One region of the Methylovirgula sp. 4M-Z18 genome, then DNA from elsewhere that is predicted to be linked to it. Evidence: riboswitches for the same ligand, from Rfam matches in the RefSeq annotation. Region 1 holds a riboswitch; the other holds the start of a gene.
The links. A riboswitch is a leader RNA that binds a small molecule or an ion and turns the genes downstream of it on or off. The one in region 1 is predicted to bind thiamine pyrophosphate.
Positions count from the first base shown of each region.

Region 2: linked by a shared signal. The riboswitch ahead of V9T28_RS03695 (FAD-dependent oxidoreductase) and the one ahead of thiC (phosphomethylpyrimidine synthase ThiC) in region 1 are both predicted to bind thiamine pyrophosphate.

Region 1 is NZ_CP149574.1:4,779,930-4,789,492, forward strand. It holds gene V9T28_RS22140 (murein hydrolase activator EnvC family protein) at 1-464, shown strand, start outside; gene V9T28_RS22145 (S41 family peptidase) at 461-1,864, shown strand; gene V9T28_RS22150 (RNA pyrophosphohydrolase) at 2,043-2,549, shown strand; gene V9T28_RS22155 (DMT family transporter) at 2,494-3,474, opposite strand; gene hisE (phosphoribosyl-ATP diphosphatase) at 3,906-4,286, shown strand; gene V9T28_RS22165 (serine hydrolase domain-containing protein) at 4,897-6,096, shown strand; gene V9T28_RS22170 (YiiG family protein) at 6,148-6,978, opposite strand; TPP riboswitch at 7,252-7,373, shown strand; gene thiC (phosphomethylpyrimidine synthase ThiC) at 7,478-9,322, shown strand.
Region 2 is NZ_CP149574.1:816,842-826,404, reverse strand. It holds gene glyS (glycine--tRNA ligase subunit beta) at 1-2,132, opposite strand, end outside; gene V9T28_RS03715 (CDGSH iron-sulfur domain-containing protein) at 2,209-2,448, opposite strand; gene V9T28_RS03710 (thiamine phosphate synthase) at 2,522-3,118, opposite strand; gene V9T28_RS03705 (thiazole synthase) at 3,124-3,900, opposite strand; gene thiS (sulfur carrier protein ThiS) at 3,904-4,089, opposite strand; gene V9T28_RS03695 (FAD-dependent oxidoreductase) at 4,070-5,077, opposite strand; TPP riboswitch at 5,123-5,226, opposite strand; gene V9T28_RS03690 (glycine--tRNA ligase subunit alpha) at 5,345-6,253, opposite strand; gene V9T28_RS03685 (hypothetical protein) at 6,435-6,842, shown strand; gene V9T28_RS03680 (tRNA1(Val) (adenine(37)-N6)-methyltransferase) at 6,849-7,607, opposite strand; gene V9T28_RS03675 (putative signal transducing protein) at 7,604-7,825, opposite strand; gene V9T28_RS03670 (polyprenyl synthetase family protein) at 7,979-8,992, shown strand; gene V9T28_RS03665 (4-(cytidine 5'-diphospho)-2-C-methyl-D-erythritol kinase) at 9,002-9,563, opposite strand, start outside.

The DNA.
Region 1 (9,563 bases):
CCCGTCTCGCGCCCGCCCTGCCTTTTGCCGAGACCAAGGGGCTGCTGCCGATGCCGGTGTCGGGCACTTTGCTCAAGGCCTATGGCGCGCCGGACGGTTTTGGCGGCCAGGAGAGCGGAATTTCGGTCGGCGTGCGGCCGGGCGCGAGTGTTTCGGCGCCGTCCGACGGCTGGGTGGCCTTTTCCGGCCCCTACCGGACCTATGGGCAATTGCTCATCATTAATGCCGGTGGCGGATACTATATCGTCTTGGCGGGAATGGAAAAAATTAACGTCAATGTCGGACAGTTCGTGTTGGCCGGGGAACCGGTCGCCACCATGGGAGACGGTTCGGCCCGAACCGCGGCCGCAATCGCCATTGGCGCGGCGCAGCCCATTCTATATATAGAGTTCAGAAAAGACGGGGCAGCAATTGATCCTGGCCCTTGGTGGGCCAAGGCAGACTTGGAAAAGGTTCGCGGATGATGCGCAAGGTTTCATTGTTGGTTCTTGGTATGGCGCTCGGCGCGGGCTCCGTGTCATTTGCGACCCACACCCAGATTTTTACCGGGGCTTCCGCCCAGGCGGCCGCTTCCGATACGTATCGGCAACTCAACCTCTTCGGCGACGTGTTCGACAAGATCCGGAACGAATATGTCGAAAAGCCCGACGAGCAGAAATTGGTCGAAGCCGCGATCAACGGCATGCTGACCTCGCTCGACCCGCATTCGTCCTACATGGACGCCAAGGCCTATAAGGAATTCAGCCAGCAGACCAGCGGCGAGTTCGGCGGCCTCGGCATCGAGGTGCAGCAGGAAGACAAGCTGATCAAGGTCGTCTCCCCGATCGAGGATACGCCTGCGGCCAAGGCCGGCATTCTCTCGGGTGACCTGATCATCGCCATCGACGGCCAATCGGTCGAGGACCTGACGCTCAATCAGGCGGTCGACAAGATGCGCGGCGCGCCGCAAACCCAGATCACCTTGAAGATCCTGCGCGGCCCCAACAAGGAAGTGAAGGAATTCAAGCTCACCCGCGACATCATCAGGGTCAAGTCGGTGAAGTTCGAGGAGAAGGGCGACATCGGCTATATCCGCATCACCCAATTCACCGAACAGACCTTCGACGGTCTGAAGGATGCGATGACGAAATTCGCCGCCGACATTCCGGATGACAAGTTCAAGGGCTATATCGTGGACTTGCGCAACGATCCGGGCGGCCTGCTGAACCAGGCCATCGCCGTGTCGAACGCCTTCCTGGACAAGGGCGAAATCGTCTCGACCCGCAGCCGCAACCCCGAAGACACCCAGCGCTGGAACGCCGGCGCGCACGATCTGTCGAAGGGCAAGCCGCTGATCATCCTGGTCAACGGCGGCTCGGCCTCGGCCTCTGAAATCGTCGCGGGCGCGCTGCAGGATCACCAGCGTGCGATCATCCTCGGCACCCGCTCCTTCGGTAAGGGCTCGGTGCAGACGATCATCCCGCTACCGCAATCGGGCGGCGCTGTGCGCCTCACCACAGCGCGCTACTACACGCCGTCGGGCCGCTCGATCCAGGCCAAGGGCATCGAGCCCGACGTGCAGGTGCTCGAGGATGTGCCGGACGATCTGAAGGGCAAGGACCAGATCGAGGGCGAGGCTTCGCTGAAGGGCCACCTGCTCAACAGCGGTCCGGAAGAGCATGGCTCGCAGGCCTATGTGCCGCCGGACCCGAAGGACGACAAGCAATTGATCGCTGCGATGGAAATTCTGCACGGCAAGAAGCCGGCCGAGGTCGCGGCGGAATTCGCGCCCAAGCCCGATCCGGCGAAGGCTCCGGCCGCCGATGCGGCGAAGCCGGCCGATCCGGCCAAGCCCGATGCGCCGAAAACGGATTCGCCGAACTGACGCACCTCCGGCCAAGGATTTAAGAAAGCGGCGAAGCGATTCGCCGCTTTTCTTATGCGCGCCACGATTTGCGGCGATGTCTGGGCCGCCGAAATTTGACCCGGCGAGGGTTGTCTATCTGCGTGGGCGATGGACATTATAGCTAAGGGTGATACGCGCGCGAAAAGGAGCAAACTTCATGATGCCGACCGAGACCAATTCGCTCTACCGTCCCTGCGTCGGCGTCATGGTGCTCAATGCCAAAGGGCTGGTGTTCATGGGCCGGCGCAAGAACAGGCGCCAGGTCGAACACACGGCGCCGAATTACGAATGGCAGATGCCGCAAGGTGGCATCGATCCCGGCGAGGATCCGTATGAGGCGGCGTTGCGCGAATTGCGCGAGGAAACCAATATCTCCTCCGTCAGCCTGCTCGCCGAGGCGAAGGATTGGTATTCCTACGATCTGCCCGACGAGATCATCCGGAGCGCCTGGAAAGGACGCTTTCGCGGCCAGACGCAGAAGTGGTTCGCCTTGCGTTTCGAGGGCGATGAAAGCGAGATCGACATTGATGCACCCGGCGGCCATAAGCCGGAATTCGACGCCTGGCGCTGGGAGAAGATGGCGCGCCTGCCCGAACTGATCATCCCGTTCAAGCGGGCGGTTTATGAGCGGGTGCTTGCCGACTTCCGGCACCTCGCGCCTTGAGCAAGTCGACAAGACGTCCGTCAATCGCCGCAAGCCCCAAGCCGATCAGAGCGACGCCGGCGACATGCACCCATTGCAGCCGCTCGCCGAGGAAGATGGCGCTGAGCAGAATCGCGCTCACCGGAATGAGAAACGTCACCAGCGACAGGTTGGTCGCGCCGGCATTGGCGAGCACACGAAAGTAAAGAATATAGGCGAGGGCGGTGGAGGCGACGGCCATGGCGACGAGCGACGAGACCGCGCCGACGCTTGGCGCTGCATACTGCCAAGGCTGGTCGACCAGCACGACGACCGGCAAGAGGATGACGCTTGATGCCGCGACCTGGCCGAAGGCCGTCTGCAACGGCCGCACGCCCATGGCCTTGAAACGGCGGCCGAACATGGCGGCAAACCCATAGATCAGCGCCGCCGTGAGGCAGCTCAAAATCGCCAGCACCGGCGTGTCGTTACCGCCATCCGCGAGCGCGCCGAAGAGTTTGGGCGCGATCATCACCGCAACACCGCCAAAGCCGAGCAGAACGCCGACACCCTTGCGCACGGTCAGCTTCTCGTTGCTGGTGAGCACATGCGCGACCAGCACGGTGAACAACGGCGTCGTCGCGTTGAGGATGGCCGAGAGCGACGCCGCGATGGCATTGGGCATCGAACTCTCGCCGTAGAAGATCAGGCTGAACGGCAGCACATTGTTGAGCAGGCCCATGCCGAAGAAGGCGAGCCAAACGCGCGGCGCGGTCGGGATGCGCTCGCCCAAAAACGGCAGCGCGAGCGCCAGCACCAGTGCCGCGAGCGCCACGCGGCCGAAGACCAGCGTGAAGGTCGGAATTTCGGCGCCGGCAATCTTCACGAAGAAGAACGTGCCGCCCCACAGAACGGAAAGCACCAAGAGCTCGGCCCAATCTTTGGACCCCATGGATGGCTGCGACATGGTTCCTCCTTGCCTTTCCGTTATGCTTGGCCGACCGAACCGTTCCAGCGAATCTTTGTCATCGGTTCCACTCGAAACCCCGATCGGTCGCGGGACGGCGGCTTTCCGGCAATGAGCATGGCGTATAGGACACCTGCCAAGGCCGCACTCCGCTTCTTGCGCTCAAAATGAACACGGCGCTGAGCGAATCCGTTTTAGCGCTGCGATACAGGCGCATTTTCAAAACGATGCGGCTCGCTCGCAGCGCGCGGGCCGCCTTCGCAAGATGTCACCTGCCGTGTGTGCGGTGCGGTTGTCCAAGCGTACAACACTGTGGGAATTGACAAGCGCGAGACAATAGGCTTTGCAAAAAGCCACAAATTGTGGCCCGTATTTCCGGGCGTTCCACCGATTTTCCCACAACAAGTCTCTATTTCTCGTATGGTGTCAGCATGACCGATTCGATCAACCGCCTCTATGCTACGGTCCTTACCGCCCGCGACCGCGACCCCAATTTGTCGCGCACGTCGAAATTGTTTCGCGACGGCGTGCAGAAGATGGCGAAGAAGCTTGCCGAGGAAGCGATTGAAGTCGGTCTCGATGCGGTGCAGATGCATCGCGAGGCGGTGATCATGGAAAGCGCCGACCTGCTCTATCATCTCGCGGTCATCTGGGCGGAATGCGGCATTCTGCCCTCCGACGTGGACGCGGAAATCGACCGGCGCGAGCGCACCTACGGCATTGCCGAAAAACTGCCCAAAAGCGCCGCCGGCGGCCACCTGCGCCGCGTAAGCTCGCTCAGCGCCCGCGGCGGCGTGGCACGCAAGCGCTGAGCTTGCGGCGCAGCCGTTGGCGTTCGGCCGTCGAAGGGTGGTTGAAACACGGCGAGCCTTGAGAGCTCTTGTTGGCGAAGCCCGATTGCCGACTGCCCCAAGCCATTATGAATCGCTCTTTTTTAACCCCGATCACCGTGAACATATTGAATAATAATATATATTTCCTCTATTAGTTTGTTCTCAAATTTTTTTATGTGCTTCCCATTTGCTCTCGCGCATCCGTCCCGGTGATTCACGCATTTGTCATTCCTCGGCAAAAAGCATGTTCACTATATGTTCTTATGTTGGATTTGTCAAATTTTTCGCCGCTTCGCCGTGAGCAACCGCATTTGAAAATCGAGCACGGGCGCGGGTGGCGAAGCCGGGACAATAGTGATTTCTCATGTGGAACGAGATCTGGAACGGGGCAGAATCGAACATGAGCCTCGAATCTCCCGATTTCGTCCATTCTGTTTGTTTTCGAGATTTTTTCTGGTTGGACGTTCTTCAGCCTTCCCGAAGTGGCGGTCATGCGGCTAGGCTTCTCGCAGCGAAGCGAACGGCAGCCGGGCAGGGGACGGCTATAGCGCGCCAAAGGCGAAAAGCCCCGCGCAACGCAGGAGATCGCATGCAGCGGCGTCAGGTGATGATGGCCTTCGCCGGGATCGCGCTCGGCGCGGCCGCCGCGAGGGAAGCGATTGGGCAAGAGGCCACCGAAGCTCGCGAGGATATCGCTGGGACGCTTCGGCCCTATCTTGCCAGCCACAACCTGCCGGCGCTCGCCGCCGCCGTCGTCAGGGGCGGCGTCACAGTTGCGACTGGAGCGGTTGGAACGCGCCGCGTCGCAACGGATGCGCCGGTCGCTATCAATGACCGTTTCCACATCGGCTCCGATACCAAAGCCATGACGGCGCTCGCGGCGGCGATCCTTGTCGAGGCGGGCAAGCTGCGCTGGGAGGCGACATTGGGCGAGACGTTCCCCGATCTTGCCGCGCGCTTGCATCCAACGCTCGGCGGGGTCACGCTCGAGCAGCTTCTGTCCCATACGAGCGGCATTCCGACCGACGACGAGGCGATCGCAAAGCTCCTCGAGCAGTCCTATGCGCAGCAGGATCTCAATCTCGACGAACTGAGACTCTGGCTTCTCGCGCAATGGGCCGGTCAGGAGCCGCAGACGAAGCCCGGAACGCAATTCGCCTATTCCAATCTCGGCTACACGTTCGCCGGCGCCATGATCGAGCGCGCCGGCCGCGCCACCTGGGAGGAGATCGTCGCGGCCTCGGTCTTTGGCCCTCTCGGCCTGCGCAGCGCCGGCTTCGGCCCGCAAGCGAGCCTCGGGCGCATCGACGCGCCGCTCGGACACCTCCCCCGCGACGACGGCACGCTGAAAGCCATGCTCGCGGGCCCCGATGGCGACGTCCCACCGATCTACGGGCCGGCCGGCACCGTGCATCTCTCCGTGCTCGACTTCGCCGCCTGGGCGAGCTGGAATGCGGGCGAAGGCAAACGCGGGCCGGCGCTGGTGCGCCCGGAAACCTTGCGCAGGCTGCACACGCCGGTCATCTCGATGGACCGCCCCCATGCCCCGCCCGGCACGCCCCCGAGCGGGAGCTACGGCCTCGGTTGGGGCACGACAAGCCTCCCGTTCTCATCTGAGGACTTCATATTTCATGGCGGTTCGAACGGCATGAACCTCGCCTACATCATGATGCAGCCGGAGCGAGATTTCGCCATGGTGCTCATGACCAATGTCGGAGGAACGAAGGCCGACGAGGCGCTCAAGGCTTTGGCCGGAGAGCTTTACGGACGCTTCAAGCCCGCGAGGTGAAGCATCCCGTCCGGAGAGCAGCGGATCTGCGGCTCTCCTGCGAATACCCCCTCAATGCCTCATGTTGAAACTGTCGACGAGCTGGTTGTAGTCGTGGTTCACGCGCGGCGGCGAGCCTTCGACCATCCAGCCGGCGCCTTGCTGCGAAAGCATCATCTTGTCGCCGGTGCTGTAGGGCGTCTTGTCGCGGATGCGGCGCATCAAGTTCTTGGCCGAGACGAGATAGCTCTTGGCGCTGTTCACCAGCACCGAATCGAACGGGCCTGGATGGGCGGAGGCATATTGGTCGAGCGCCTGCACCGCGCCATCATAGGCGTCGAGCGCCGGGTTGATCTTGGCGAGATCCGGCTTGTCCGGCTCATTGACGAGCTCGGCGCGCAGCAGCGCCTTGGCTTTGATCATCAGATCGAGCGCGTAATAATGCGCGTTTTTGCCCTCCTCCTTCTCGATGGCGGCGAGCAGCTCAGCCTGGACCTGATCGTTGAGCGCCTGCACCCGGCCGCGCAGGTCCGCATCCGCCTTGTCGAAGGCGGCCCAGGCGGCCATGAGCTGCGGATGCAGCGCCTTGCCCTTGGCCATCTTGTCGTCTTTGTAGTTGCTCTGGTCGTAATAATCGTCGGCCTGCTTCAACAGCGGCTCCAGCGTTGTCACCGCCTGCACATAGGCCGTGCCAGCCGCTTCGAGTGCCGCATCGTGCGGCTCGGTCGCATTGGCGGCCTCGACCTTCTTGGCGCAATCGCTCGTGTCGTAAATCGTGTAGGTGCCGTAGATGATCCGCTCCTTGCCGGTGGGGCCGGAGGCGGCCGCCCAGCTCCGGTAGCGCTCTTCCGATTGGTGCGCCCGCTCGGAGAGCCGGTTGATGCAGCCGATATAGGCCTGCAATTTACTGCCGATGGACGGCTTGCCGGAATCGCTTTGCGCACAGGCAACGCCCGCGGTGCTCAACGTTGCAGCCAGGACGAAAACAGACAGAAGTGATTTGCGCACGGAATGCCCCCAAAGAATGACGAAACGCTCGCGAAACGGCCGCAAAACCGGCCGCGCGGCCACATTCATACCACATTTTGCCCCGGGCGAGGTGCGCCGGCGCACCTGCCTCCCGCCGGCACGCGGCCAAATATGCCTTGCAATTTCCCGACAATCGCGAAAGACTAGTGTCATTCCGATGGGGGCCCCGTGAGGGGGCTGAGAGTTTGCGCTTTGGGTTTCGCCCGCCCGCAATGACCATTGAACCTGATCCGGGTCATACCGGCGGAGGGACGGGATGAAATCGATGCCCATAATCCCCGCTACGTTTGGCTCTCTTTTTGGACCGGGCGCGTCCCGTTCAAACACATAAATTCACGTGTTCCATGTTTTGGGCCGTGATGGGGAGACAAAAATGAACGCACCAACCAAATCCAACCTCGTCGCCGCGCCGCAAACCGTCACGACCGGCGCCCTGCGCGGTTCGAAGAAGGTCCACGCCGCCTATGACGGCGCGCCCGACGTCAAAGTGCCGCTGCGCGAGATTGCGCTCTCCGATCCCGACATGCCGACCTTACGCGTCTATGATACGTCGGGCCCCTACACCGACGAGAATGTGAAGATCGACCTCGCCCAGGGCGCGCCGAAAGTGCGCGGGGGCTGGCTCGGCGCGCGCGGCTTCGAGACGATTGCAGGCCGCGATGTCCGCCCCGAGGACAATGGCAATGTCGGCGAGGCGCATCTGGTGCCGTCCTGCCCCGCGCCGCACGACATTCTGCGTGGCCGCGACGGTCAGCTCGTCACCCAATATGAATTTGCCCGCGCCGGCATCGTCACGCCGGAAATGATCTATGTGGCGCATCGCGAAAACATCGGCCGCGCGCAGATGCTGCAGCAGGCGCAAGAGAAACTGAGCGACGGCGAAAGCTTCGGCGCGGCGATCCCGCCTTTCATCACGCCGGAATTCGTGCGCGAGGAGATCGCGCGCGGCCGCGCGATCATTCCCGCCAACATCAACCATCCGGAAATCGAGCCGATGGCGATCGGCCGCAACTTCCTCGTGAAGGTCAACGCCAATATCGGCAATTCCGCCGTCACCTCCTCCGTTGCGGAAGAGGTCGAGAAAATGGTGTGGGCGATCCGCTGGGGCGCCGATACGGTGATGGACCTCTCGACCGGCCGCAACATCCACAACATCCGCGGCTGGATCCTGCGCAACGCGCCGGTGCCGATCGGCACGGTGCCGATCTATCAGGCGCTGGAGAAGGTCGATGGCGATGCGGCGAAGCTCGATTGGGAAGTGTTCAAGGACACGCTGATCGAACAGGCCGAACAGGGCGTCGATTATTTCACCATCCATGCCGGCGTGCGCCTCGCTTACGTGCCGCTGACCGCCAACCGCGTCACCGGCATCGTGTCGCGCGGCGGTTCGATCATGGCGCGCTGGTGCCTGTCGCATCACCGCGAAAGCTTCCTCTACGAGCATTTCGGCGACATCTGCGACATCATGCGCAAATATGACGTGTCGTTCTCGCTCGGCGACGGCCTGCGCCCCGGCTCGATCGCGGACGCCAACGACCGGGCGCAATTTGCCGAACTCGAGACGCTGGGCGAACTCACCAAGATCGCCTGGGACAAGGGCTGCCAGGTGATGATCGAAGGCCCCGGCCACGTGCCGATGCACAAGATCAAGGTGAACATGGACAAGCAATTGCGTGAGTGCGGCGAAGCGCCGTTCTACACGCTTGGACCGCTCACCACCGATATCGCGCCGGGCTACGATCACATCACCTCGGCCGTCGGCGCGGCGATGATCGGCTGGTTCGGCACGGCGATGCTCTGCTACGTCACGCCGAAGGAACATCTGGGCCTGCCCAACCGCGACGACGTGAAGACCGGCGTCATCACCTACAAGATCGCGGCGCACGCGGCCGATCTCGCCAAGGGCCATCCGGCAGCGCAGATCCGCGACGACGCGATGAGCCGCGCGCGCTTCTCGTTCCGCTGGGAAGACCAGTTCAACCTCTCGCTCGACCCCGATACGGCCTGCGCCTATCACGACGAGACCCTGCCGAAGGAAGCGCACAAGGTCGCGCATTTCTGCTCGATGTGCGGCCCGAAATTCTGCTCGATGAAAATCACGCAGGACCTGCGCAAGGAAGCCGCCGAGATGCAGGCGCAGCAGGAACAGGGCTTCGCCGAAATGAGCGCGAAGTTCAAGGACAGCGGCAGCCAGATCTATGTAGAGACGGGGGAGTAAGTCAGCATAAATGATGAAATGCAAACCCTTCTCCCGCGTAGCGGGAGAAGGTGAGCCGCGTTAGCGGGTTGGATGAGGGAGAAGCGGCGTGAGCGCTCCCTTGCAACATGTTGTCCAGCCGCATGTATTTCTAGACCATACCGATGGTGGTGACGTATCACTAAACCGTGAAAATTGCAGAGGACCAATCAGTTTAGTCCCTTCGCGCGAAGGGCTCATCTTCCCGAGGAGACTGATATTT
Region 2 (9,563 bases), 880 kb from region 1:
AACCGCAACCGGTTCAGCCGCAATGCTGGATCTTCCGCGTTGACGGTGACGTTCAGGAAGAACGCATCGACCGGCGCGCGCAAGCTCGAGAGCGCCTGCATCGCCGTCTCGAAATCTTCGGCAGCCACCGCCGCCTTGGCCTCGCCGGCCGCTTGGTGCAGCCCATCGGCCAAGGCTTTTTCCTCGGCCTGCTGCAGCAACGCCGCATCATAGGGTTGCGAAAATGCCTGCGCCCCAGCCTTTTCCTTCTTTTCTTCCGCCTTCAGGATATTGGCGGCGCGCTTGTAACCGGCGAGCAGGTTCTTGCCGTCCTCTGTATCGAGGAAGGCGCCAAGCGCTTCGACGCGCCGGACGATCAACCACAGATCGTCTTGGCCTTGCAGCGAGAACACCGCATCGATGAGATCGTGCCGCGCGCCCTTGTCGCGCAAATAGACTTTGAGGCGGTCGCCGAAGAAGGCGAGGAGGTCGGTGCTACGCTTGTCGACCTGCTTACCGGCCCATGGGATCAAGGCGCGCGTAACTCCTCCGCGTTTCGCAAATATAGCATCAAACGAAGCCAGGTGATGGTCGAGGATATCGATGAGGTGCAATCGCAAATGATCTTCTAAAACCAACCGAATGACGCCTAGGGCGGCACGCCGCAGTGCGAACGGATCCTTGCTGCCGGTCGGCTTTTCATCGATCGCCCAGAAACCGACAAGCGTGTCGAGCTTATCAGCGAGAGCGACCGCAATGCTCACCGGCTCGCTCGGGACCCGATCGCTCGGCCCTTGTGGTTTGTAATGATCCTCGAGAGCAGCGGCAACAGCCTCACTCTCCCCTTGTAACAGAGCATAGCGCCGTCCCATCAGGCCCTGCACTTCCGGGAACTCTCCGACAACTTCGGTCATGAGGTCGGCCTTGGCGAGTTCGGCAGCCCGCAAGACCTCTATTTGGTTCGCACCGACATATGGTGCCAACATTCCGCTTGCTAGATTGCGAATCCGCTCCACCCGTTCGCCCTGCGTCCCAAGCTTTTCGTGAAATACAATGTTGAGCGCCCGCAATTTCGCCATGCGCTGGTCGAGCGGTTTTCCTTGGCCGGCGAAATCGGGCAGATCCTTCTGGTCGGTCTGCCAGAAATACAGAGCATCCGACAGGCGCGCCCGCACCACGCGGCCGTTGCCCGCCGCAATCGCCTTGCCGCCATCGTGCGCAATCACATTGGAAGTGAGCAAAAACTTGTTCGCGAGCGCGCCGGTTTTCGGATCGCGCAGCACGAAGCATTTCTGATTGGCGCGGATTGTCGCGCGGATCACTTCGCCCGGGATGTCGAGAAAGGCCGCGTCGAACTCGCCCATCAACACGACGGGCCATTCCACCAGGCCGGCGACCTCTTCGAGCAATGCCTCGTCCTCGACGAGTTCCAGCCCTTGGGCAAAGGCCAAATCGCGTGCGTCGTGCAGGATGATGTCCTTGCGCCGGTCGGCATCGAGCACGACTTTCGCTTTCTCCAGCGCCGGGACGTAATCGGCGAAGCGGCGCACGCGAAATTCGCCGGGGCTGAGGAAGCGGTGGCCGCGCGTCACGTTGCCGGAGCGGATGCCATCGACTTCGAAATCGACGATCTGCGTGTCTTCGGTCTCGGGACCGAAGGTGCAGAGAATGGAATGCAGCGGGCGCACCCAGCGCAACGTGTCCGGCTTGACCGAAGAGGCGCCCCAACGCATCGATTTGGGCCACGGGAAGCTGCGGATGATGCCGGGCAGAAGATCGGCCAGCACGAGGGGTGTCTCGCGCCCCGGACGATGGAGATGGGCGACATAGAATTCGCCCTTCTTCGGGTCGGATTCGATTTTGGCCTCATCGAGCGAGGCAAGGCCGGCGCTCTTCAAAAAGCCCTGGATGGCGGCGTCCGGCGCACCGACGCGCGGGCCCTTCTTCTCCTCGTGAAGGTCTGGCTGACGAACCGGCAGGCCGGCGATATGCAGCGCGAGCCGGCGCGGCGTCGCAAAGGCCTTGGCGCCCTCATAGGTCAGGCCCTGATCGACCAGGGCATTGGTCACGAGCTTGCGCAAATCCTCCGCCGCCTGGCGCTGCATACGGGCGGGGATTTCTTCGGAGAAAAGTTCGAGCAGAAGATCGGGCATGGCGGCAATCGGAAGGAAGAGATTGCCGCTTGTTAATCGAATGGCGCGCCGATGTCACCCCTGCCGGGGCTCGCGGTCACACCGTCTTGTGCGTGCCGTCGCACAGCGGCCGATGATTCGAATGTTTGCAGCCGCAGAAAAACGCCTTGCCGGTCTTGTCAGCTGTGTAGGCGATGGGCGTGAGGCTCGTCACCTTATGCGAGCCGTCGCAGAACGGCTGGTTGGCGGAGCGCCCGCACGCGCACCAATAATAGGTTTTGCCTTCCACCACATCGACCGGATACGGCGCGCGCTGCGCAATCTTGGCCTCACTCATCACACCCCTCCCTGTTGATATTTTCGCGAGGTTAGGCGCTTCGGTGACCGCCGTCCACCGCGTAAAGCTGTCGCTATCGCGTCACGTCGAGCCAGGCCTTCACCCGCGCTTCCGGATCGGCGTTGAGGAGCACATCGGTGACGACACAGAGACTGTCGGCTCCAGCCTCGATAACGCCCGGCGCCCGCTCGACGCTCAAGCCCCCAATTGCGACGAGCGGCCGCGAACCGATCAGGCGCTTCCATTCGCCGATCCGCTCCAATCCCTGCGGACCGAAGGGCATCTGCTTGAGGATTGTCGGATAGATCGGCCCGAGCGCGATATAATCCGGGTCGAGCGCCAGCGCGCGGTCGAGTTCGGCATGGTCGTGCGTGCTGACACCGAGCTTCATTCCGGCCTTGCGAATGGCCGCCACATCGGCACTCTCGAGATCGCCTTGGCCCAGGTGGACAAAATCGCACCCTTCCTCCATGGCGAGGCGCCAATAATCATTGATGACCAATTGCGCGCCATGCGCGGCACAGAGCGCTTTTGCGGCGCGGATCTCCTGCCGCAAGTGATCTTCCGGCAAATCCTTGATCCGCAATTGCACCAGCTTCACGCCTTGCGGCAGCAGGCGCACCAACCATTCGGATTTATCGACGATGAGATAGAAACGCGGCAGCATCATTATCCTTACCCAAAAGCCTTGCCGATCACCGGCGTCGAGGGCGCCGCCATGTCGCGCGGCTCCATCGGATCGGCGTCGCGCGCCAACACGCCCGCCTCGATCGCCAGCGCAAAGGCGCGCGCCATCGCGACCGGATCGCCGGCCTTGGCGACCGCCGTGTTGAGCAGGATGCCGTCATAGCCAAGCTCGATCGCCGCGCCCGCATGCGACGGCACGCCGAGGCCGGCATCGATGACGAGCGGCACGTCGGGGAAATGCGCACGCAGCGAGCGCAAGCCATAGACATTGTTGAGCCCACGACCCGAGCCGATCGGTGCGCCCCAGGGCATCAGCACTTCGCATCCCGCGTCGAGAAGCCGCTCTGCGACAATGAGATCCTCGGTCGTATAGGGAAAGACCTTGAAGCCATCCGCATTCAGGATGCGCGCCGCTTCGACAAGGCCGAACACATCCGGCTGGAGCGTGTCGGACTCGCCGATCACTTCCAGCTTGATCCAATCGGTCCCGAACAATTCGCGCGCCATATGCGCCGTCGTCACCGCTTCCTTCACCGTATGGCAGCCGGCCGTGTTCGGCAGCACGCGCACATTGGCCGACTGAATGAGCGACCAGAAATCATGCCCCGCGCGGCCGCCGCCGGACTCGCGGCGCAGCGACACCGTCACGACCTGCGTGCCGCTCGCCTTGATCGCGTCGAGTAGAATCGCGGGCGACGGATATTGCGACGTGCCGAGCAGCAGGCGCGAGGAAAGCTCGGTGCCGTAAGGCGCAAATGCACGCATCGATCAGCCTCCCTGCCGCGGCGTGAGAATTTCCACCTCGTCGCCTTCCTTCAAGACGATCTTGTCGCGGTCCTGCGCGCGCACGAAATCATGATTATGCGCGGTTGCCACCGGCAGATCCTCGTACTCCATATCGGACAAGAGGTCGCGCAGCGTACGCGCGCTCACCTCATGCGGTTGCCCGTTCACTGAAATCTTCATGCATAACCTCAGGGTAAATTTTGTCCTCGAACGCCAGATCCGCGGTCATGCGGGCGATGCTGGGCGAGAGCAGATAACCGTGCCGATACAATCCGTTCACGCGGATGATGCGGCCGTCGCGGCGGATGCGCGGCAGATTGTCGGGAAAGGCGGGACGCACGTCGCAGCCGATCTCGACGACTTCTGCTTCGCCGAATGCTGGATGCAGCGTGTAGGCGGCATTCAACAATTCGATCAGCGAGCGCGCGGTGATGCGGCCGGCTTCGTCGTTCTCGATCATCGTGGCGCCGATCATGAACAGATTGCCGGCGCGCGGCACGATATAGACCGGAATGCGCGGATGCAGCAGACGCACGGGGCGCGACAATGTCACATCCCGTGCTTTGACGATGACCATTTCGCCCTTCACACCGCGCAGGGAAGGCCAAACATCCCGCGCGGCAAGCCCGCGGCAATCGAGCGTGACATCGACGCCTGCGCCGGAGAAATCCGCATTCTCATTCAGCCGGAAGGTGACGCCCATCTCGCCGGCCAGCCGCCGCACCAAAGCGTCGACCGTGGCGCGCGGATCGAGATGCGCTTCCTCGTGAAAGAAAAGTCCGCGCGAGAAGCGGCCGCCGAGATCCGGCTCATGTGCGGCGATGGCATCCGCATCGACCCATTCGTAGGCGCTGGTGCGGCGGGCAAAGCGATCGAGCTCATGCCGGTCGCGCGGCGGCGCCACCACCAAAGTGCCTTTCCGCGCAACCGGAAAATGCTCGGCCCAGAACCGCAACGCCTCCTGCCCCAGGCGCAGGACGAGCGGCTCGGCGCTTTCGGCCTCGCACCACGGCGCGATCATGCCACCGGCAAACCAGGAACAGCCGCGGCCGGCCTCATCGCGCTGGTCGATGATCTCGACGCGCGCGCCGCGACGGGCAAATTCGTAAGCGCAGGTGAGCCCCGCAATCCCTGCGCCATTGATGCGAACGCGCATCATCGCCTCCGCTTGAGATAAGCGGCGCGGCAGGCCATCCGGAAACTCTTTTTCATGGCACCATCCCTACGCCAGCATGACCTGGATCAGGTGAAACGGGTCGCCGCACTGCAGCCTCTCAGCCCTCTCGGGCTCCCCGGGTTTGCTATAACATGTCGTCTGAACGGCGCGGCGTCAAGATGAGCGGGCCGCGGCCTTCCAGGCCGCGCATCAAATGGCGGGCAAGATGCGGCCTGGAAGGCCGCGATCCGCTCTATCCGTTTAACTTTACGCACCGCCGCCTTCGGTCTGCAACCACGCCGCGCCGCAGGCCTTGGCGAGTTCGCGCACGCGCAAAATGTAGCTCTGCCGCTCCGTCACCGAGATCACGCCGCGCGCGTCGAGCAGGTTGAAGCGGTGCGAGGCCTTGATACATTGATCATAGGCCGGCAGCGCCAGTTTGTGCCGCTCGCCCTGCTCGGCGCCCTTGCCCTTTTCTAAAAGCGCCTTGCATTCGGCCTCGGCGTCCTTGAAGTGCTGGAACAGCATCGCCGTGTCGGCATATTCGAAATTGTGGCGCGAATATTCCTGTTCCGCCTGCAGGAATACGTCGCCGTAAGTGACCTTGTCCGCGCCCTCGCGGCCGTTGAAATTGAGGTCATAAATGCTCTCGACGCCCTGCAGATACATGGCGAGCCGTTCGAGGCCGTAGGTCAATTCGCCCGAAACCGGGGAACATTCGAAACCGGCGACCTGCTGGAAATAGGTGAACTGGCTCACTTCCATTCCGTCACACCAGCATTCCCAGCCGAGGCCCCAGGCGCCGAGCGTCGGGCTCTCCCAATCGTCCTCGACGAAACGGATGTCGTGCAGCAGCGGGTCGATGCCGATCGCATAGAGCGATTTCAGATAGAGATCCTGCAGATCCGGCGGCGACGGTTTCAGAATGACCTGAAACTGGTAATAGTGCTGCAGGCGGTTCGGGTTTTCCCCGTAGCGGCCGTCCTTCGGGCGGCGGGACGGCTGGATATAGGCCGCTTTCCAAGGCTTCGGGCCGAGCGAGCGCAAGGTCGTGGCCGGATGGAAGGTGCCGGCCCCGACTTCCATATCGTAGGGCTGCAGGATCACGCAGCCCTGCTCCGCCCAGAAACGCTGCAGCGTCAAGAGAAGCCCCTGAAACGAGCGCTTCGGATTCATGAAATCTTCGGTCATCGGCCAATCCCAAATTTGCGGGCGGACCCTACTCAGATGCCGTCATCGGGTCAACGCGGCGGCGTGAGAAAGCGCACCGCAGGGGCCCAAGCTCCGGCGCATCCTTCCGACGTGCCGTTTTGGAGAGACCGGCACAACGCAAGGTCACTCGCAACGGAGAAACACGATGATCAGTCAACGTCTTAAAACCTCATCTGCCGCAGCCCTGCTGGTCGCCGTCCTCGGCGCCGCAAGCATCGCTCAGGTGGTGTTCGATGCCTCGAATGCCACCGCCGCCACGACCAACGGCAGAGGCAGCGATGGCGGCTCGCGCGGCGGCAATGCCGGACCGTCCGGCCCCTCAGGCGGCGATAGCAATGGCGGCACTGCCGGCGGCAGCCACGATGGCGGCAGCGCCGTCAATATCGATTGCACCCGCGACCGCTGCCCGCCGCGCCGTCCCATGCGGATCATGGTCGAACGACCCATGTCCGATCGCTGCCTCATGCCCGAACGGCTGGTCTACGATGCGTGGGGGCGGCCCTTCTACGTCTACTGCAACGCCCGTTCGCAGCGTCCCTATTACACCGAATAAGCGCCATCACCCCATGTCGACAAGCGCTTCGCCGCGGTTGATCGCCTCAGCTGCGGCCGAAAATTTGCCGTCGGCGCTATGCATGACGAGCCCTGGCAGAAGTGCGAGCGGCGCGCGGCTGCCCTTGCGCGCCGTGACGATGACGCGATTGGCCGGCGCGCCGTCGCGCGGGTGAATGGGCTTGACGACGAAATGGCCGAGTTGCTTGCGGCCGGCCTCGAGCATATCGCCCAGCGCGTCAGCGCGATGCACCATGAGCAGGCGCCCACCGGGCTTAAGCAGCGCGATACAGGCCTTGATCCATTGCGTAAGGTCGGCGCCATCCGCAAAGACATGCGCCGCCGCCCGCCCGACCTCGCGCGACGCCTGTACCGTATGGGCGGCGTAAAAGGGCGGATTGGTAAAAACATAGTCGAACGCTTCATCGCCGGCCCCCGCGGCCCGGCGCGCGGCTGACTTCAGGAGATCCGCCTCGGCCAGCGACACCTGCTCCTGCCGGCCGTTGAGCGCGATGTTTTCGCGGGCGATGCCGGCCACGGCGGGATCGTTCTCGAGCAGCACGATTCGCGCCTTCGGCGCCCGCTGCGCGATCATCAAACCGATACTGCCAACCCCGGCGCCCACATCGATCACCGCCCCCGCGATCTGCGACGGCGCGGCAGCGGCCAGGAGCACCGCATCGGTGCCGGCACGATTGCCGCGCAGGGGCTGCAGCAATTGCACCTTGTGATCGAGCAGCATGGTCCGAATAAGATCGCTGCTCACGACCGAATTTCGTCCTTGAGCCCCTCTTGCCAGAGGGCGTGGCGGGCGGCGTGCAAATCGTCTTCATGCACCAGAATCCGGCGCGGCAGGAAGCCGAGCGAGCCTTCGAGCGCGCTCATATGCTGATCAGCCACCAAATATCGGATGCCTTCGTCCGCCAAAATCGCCTCTACGCGCGAAATCAGGATCAAATCATTGGTCCGCAGCAATTCGTGCAAAATCGTCTCTCCCGGCGCAATCTACGATCATAGAGCAACAGGCGCCCGGGGGAAAGGCCGCCCGTCCACGGCCCGCACTGTGGCAGTTGCGCACTTGCCGGGCGAAGAGGGTGGCTCTATGGTCCCGCTGACCAGGCAACAGGGTGTAACAACGTGGGTGTAGTCATTCCTCTCGATGAAAAGGCCGCCAAGACCGGCATTGAAGGCCTCAGTGCTTTGGTGGCTAAAGACATGGAGCGGGTCAACCAAACCATCGTGTCACGCACCGGATCCGATGTGACGATGATTCCGGAAGTCGCGAACCACCTGATTTCCTCGGGCGGCAAGCGGCTGCGGCCCATGCTGACCCTCGCGACTGCCGGGATGTGCGGCTATGCCGGCGAGGGCCATGTTAAGCTCGCGGCCTCCGTCGAATTCATGCATACGGCGACCCTCCTGCACGACGACGTGGTGGATGAGAGCGACATGCGGCGCGGCAAGCTGGCGGCGCGCATGTTGTGGGGCAATGAGGCCAGCGTGCTGGTCGGCGATTTTCTGCTCGGCCAGGCGTTCAAGATGATGGTCGAGGTCGGTTCGCTCGAATGCCTCGACGTGCTGTCCACCGCGGCAACTGTCATTGCCGAAGGCGAGGTGATGCAGCTTGCCGCCGCGAAGGACACGGAGACGACCGAGGACGATTATCTCGCCGTCATCCGAGCGAAAACCGCAGCTTTGTTCGCCGCCGCGGCCGAAGTCGGGCCGATCCTGGCCCGGAATTCGAAAGCCGATATTGCCGCCTGCCGCGGCTATGGCGCCAATCTCGGCATTGCCTTCCAGTTGATCGACGACGCCCTCGATTACGGCGGCTCGTCGGCCAAGCTCGGCAAGAATGTCGGCGACGATTTCCGCGAGGGCAAGATCACCTTGCCGATCGTCCTGTCGTTCCGGCGCGGCAACGAGGCCGAACGCGCGTTCTGGAAACGCACGCTCGAGGAGGGCGACGTCCATGACGGCGATCTGGAGCAGGCCCTCGCCGTCATGCGCAAGCACCGCGCCCTGGAAGATACGGTGGAGCGGGCACGCCATTACGGCGCTATGGCACGCGATGCCCTCGAAATTTTCCCGTCTTCGCCCTGGAAACAAGCCTTGCGCGACGTGGTCGATTTCTGCATCAGCCGCGCGTATTGACGCGCGGATTTATCGCAGCACGCTTGCCTTCACCCACCAGCCGGGATGGTCACGGCGGATGACGCGCGCGGCCGTCGCCGCGGCGCGGCAGGTTTCGAACAGCGCAAAACATGTGGCGCCCGAGCCCGACATGCGCGCGAGCCTTTGGCCGCGCGCGGCGCCCAGCACGGCGAGCACATGGCCGATGACCGGCGCGATATTCGATGCCGGCGCCTCGAGATCGTTGCGGGCCTTTTTCAGCAGCGCACCAAGGCCCGTGGCATCGCCCGCCGTCTCGATCGCGGGATGTTTGCCGAAGCCATAATCCTCGCCCGGCCTCAGTCCGAGTTCGCCGAAGACATCTTTGGTCGCGACGGCAACGCCTGGATTGACGAGCACCGCGAACAGCGGCGGTAGTTTGATCGGCGGCGCGAGTGCCTCGCCGACACCGCGCATGATCCGCGCCTTCGCCTCGAGGCATACCGGCACATCGGCTCCCGTCGCGCGTGCGGCTGCCATGAGGCGGGGATCGTCGAGGTCGAGTCCATTGGCCTCAGCGAGCAATCGCAACGCCCCGGCCGCATCCGAGGAT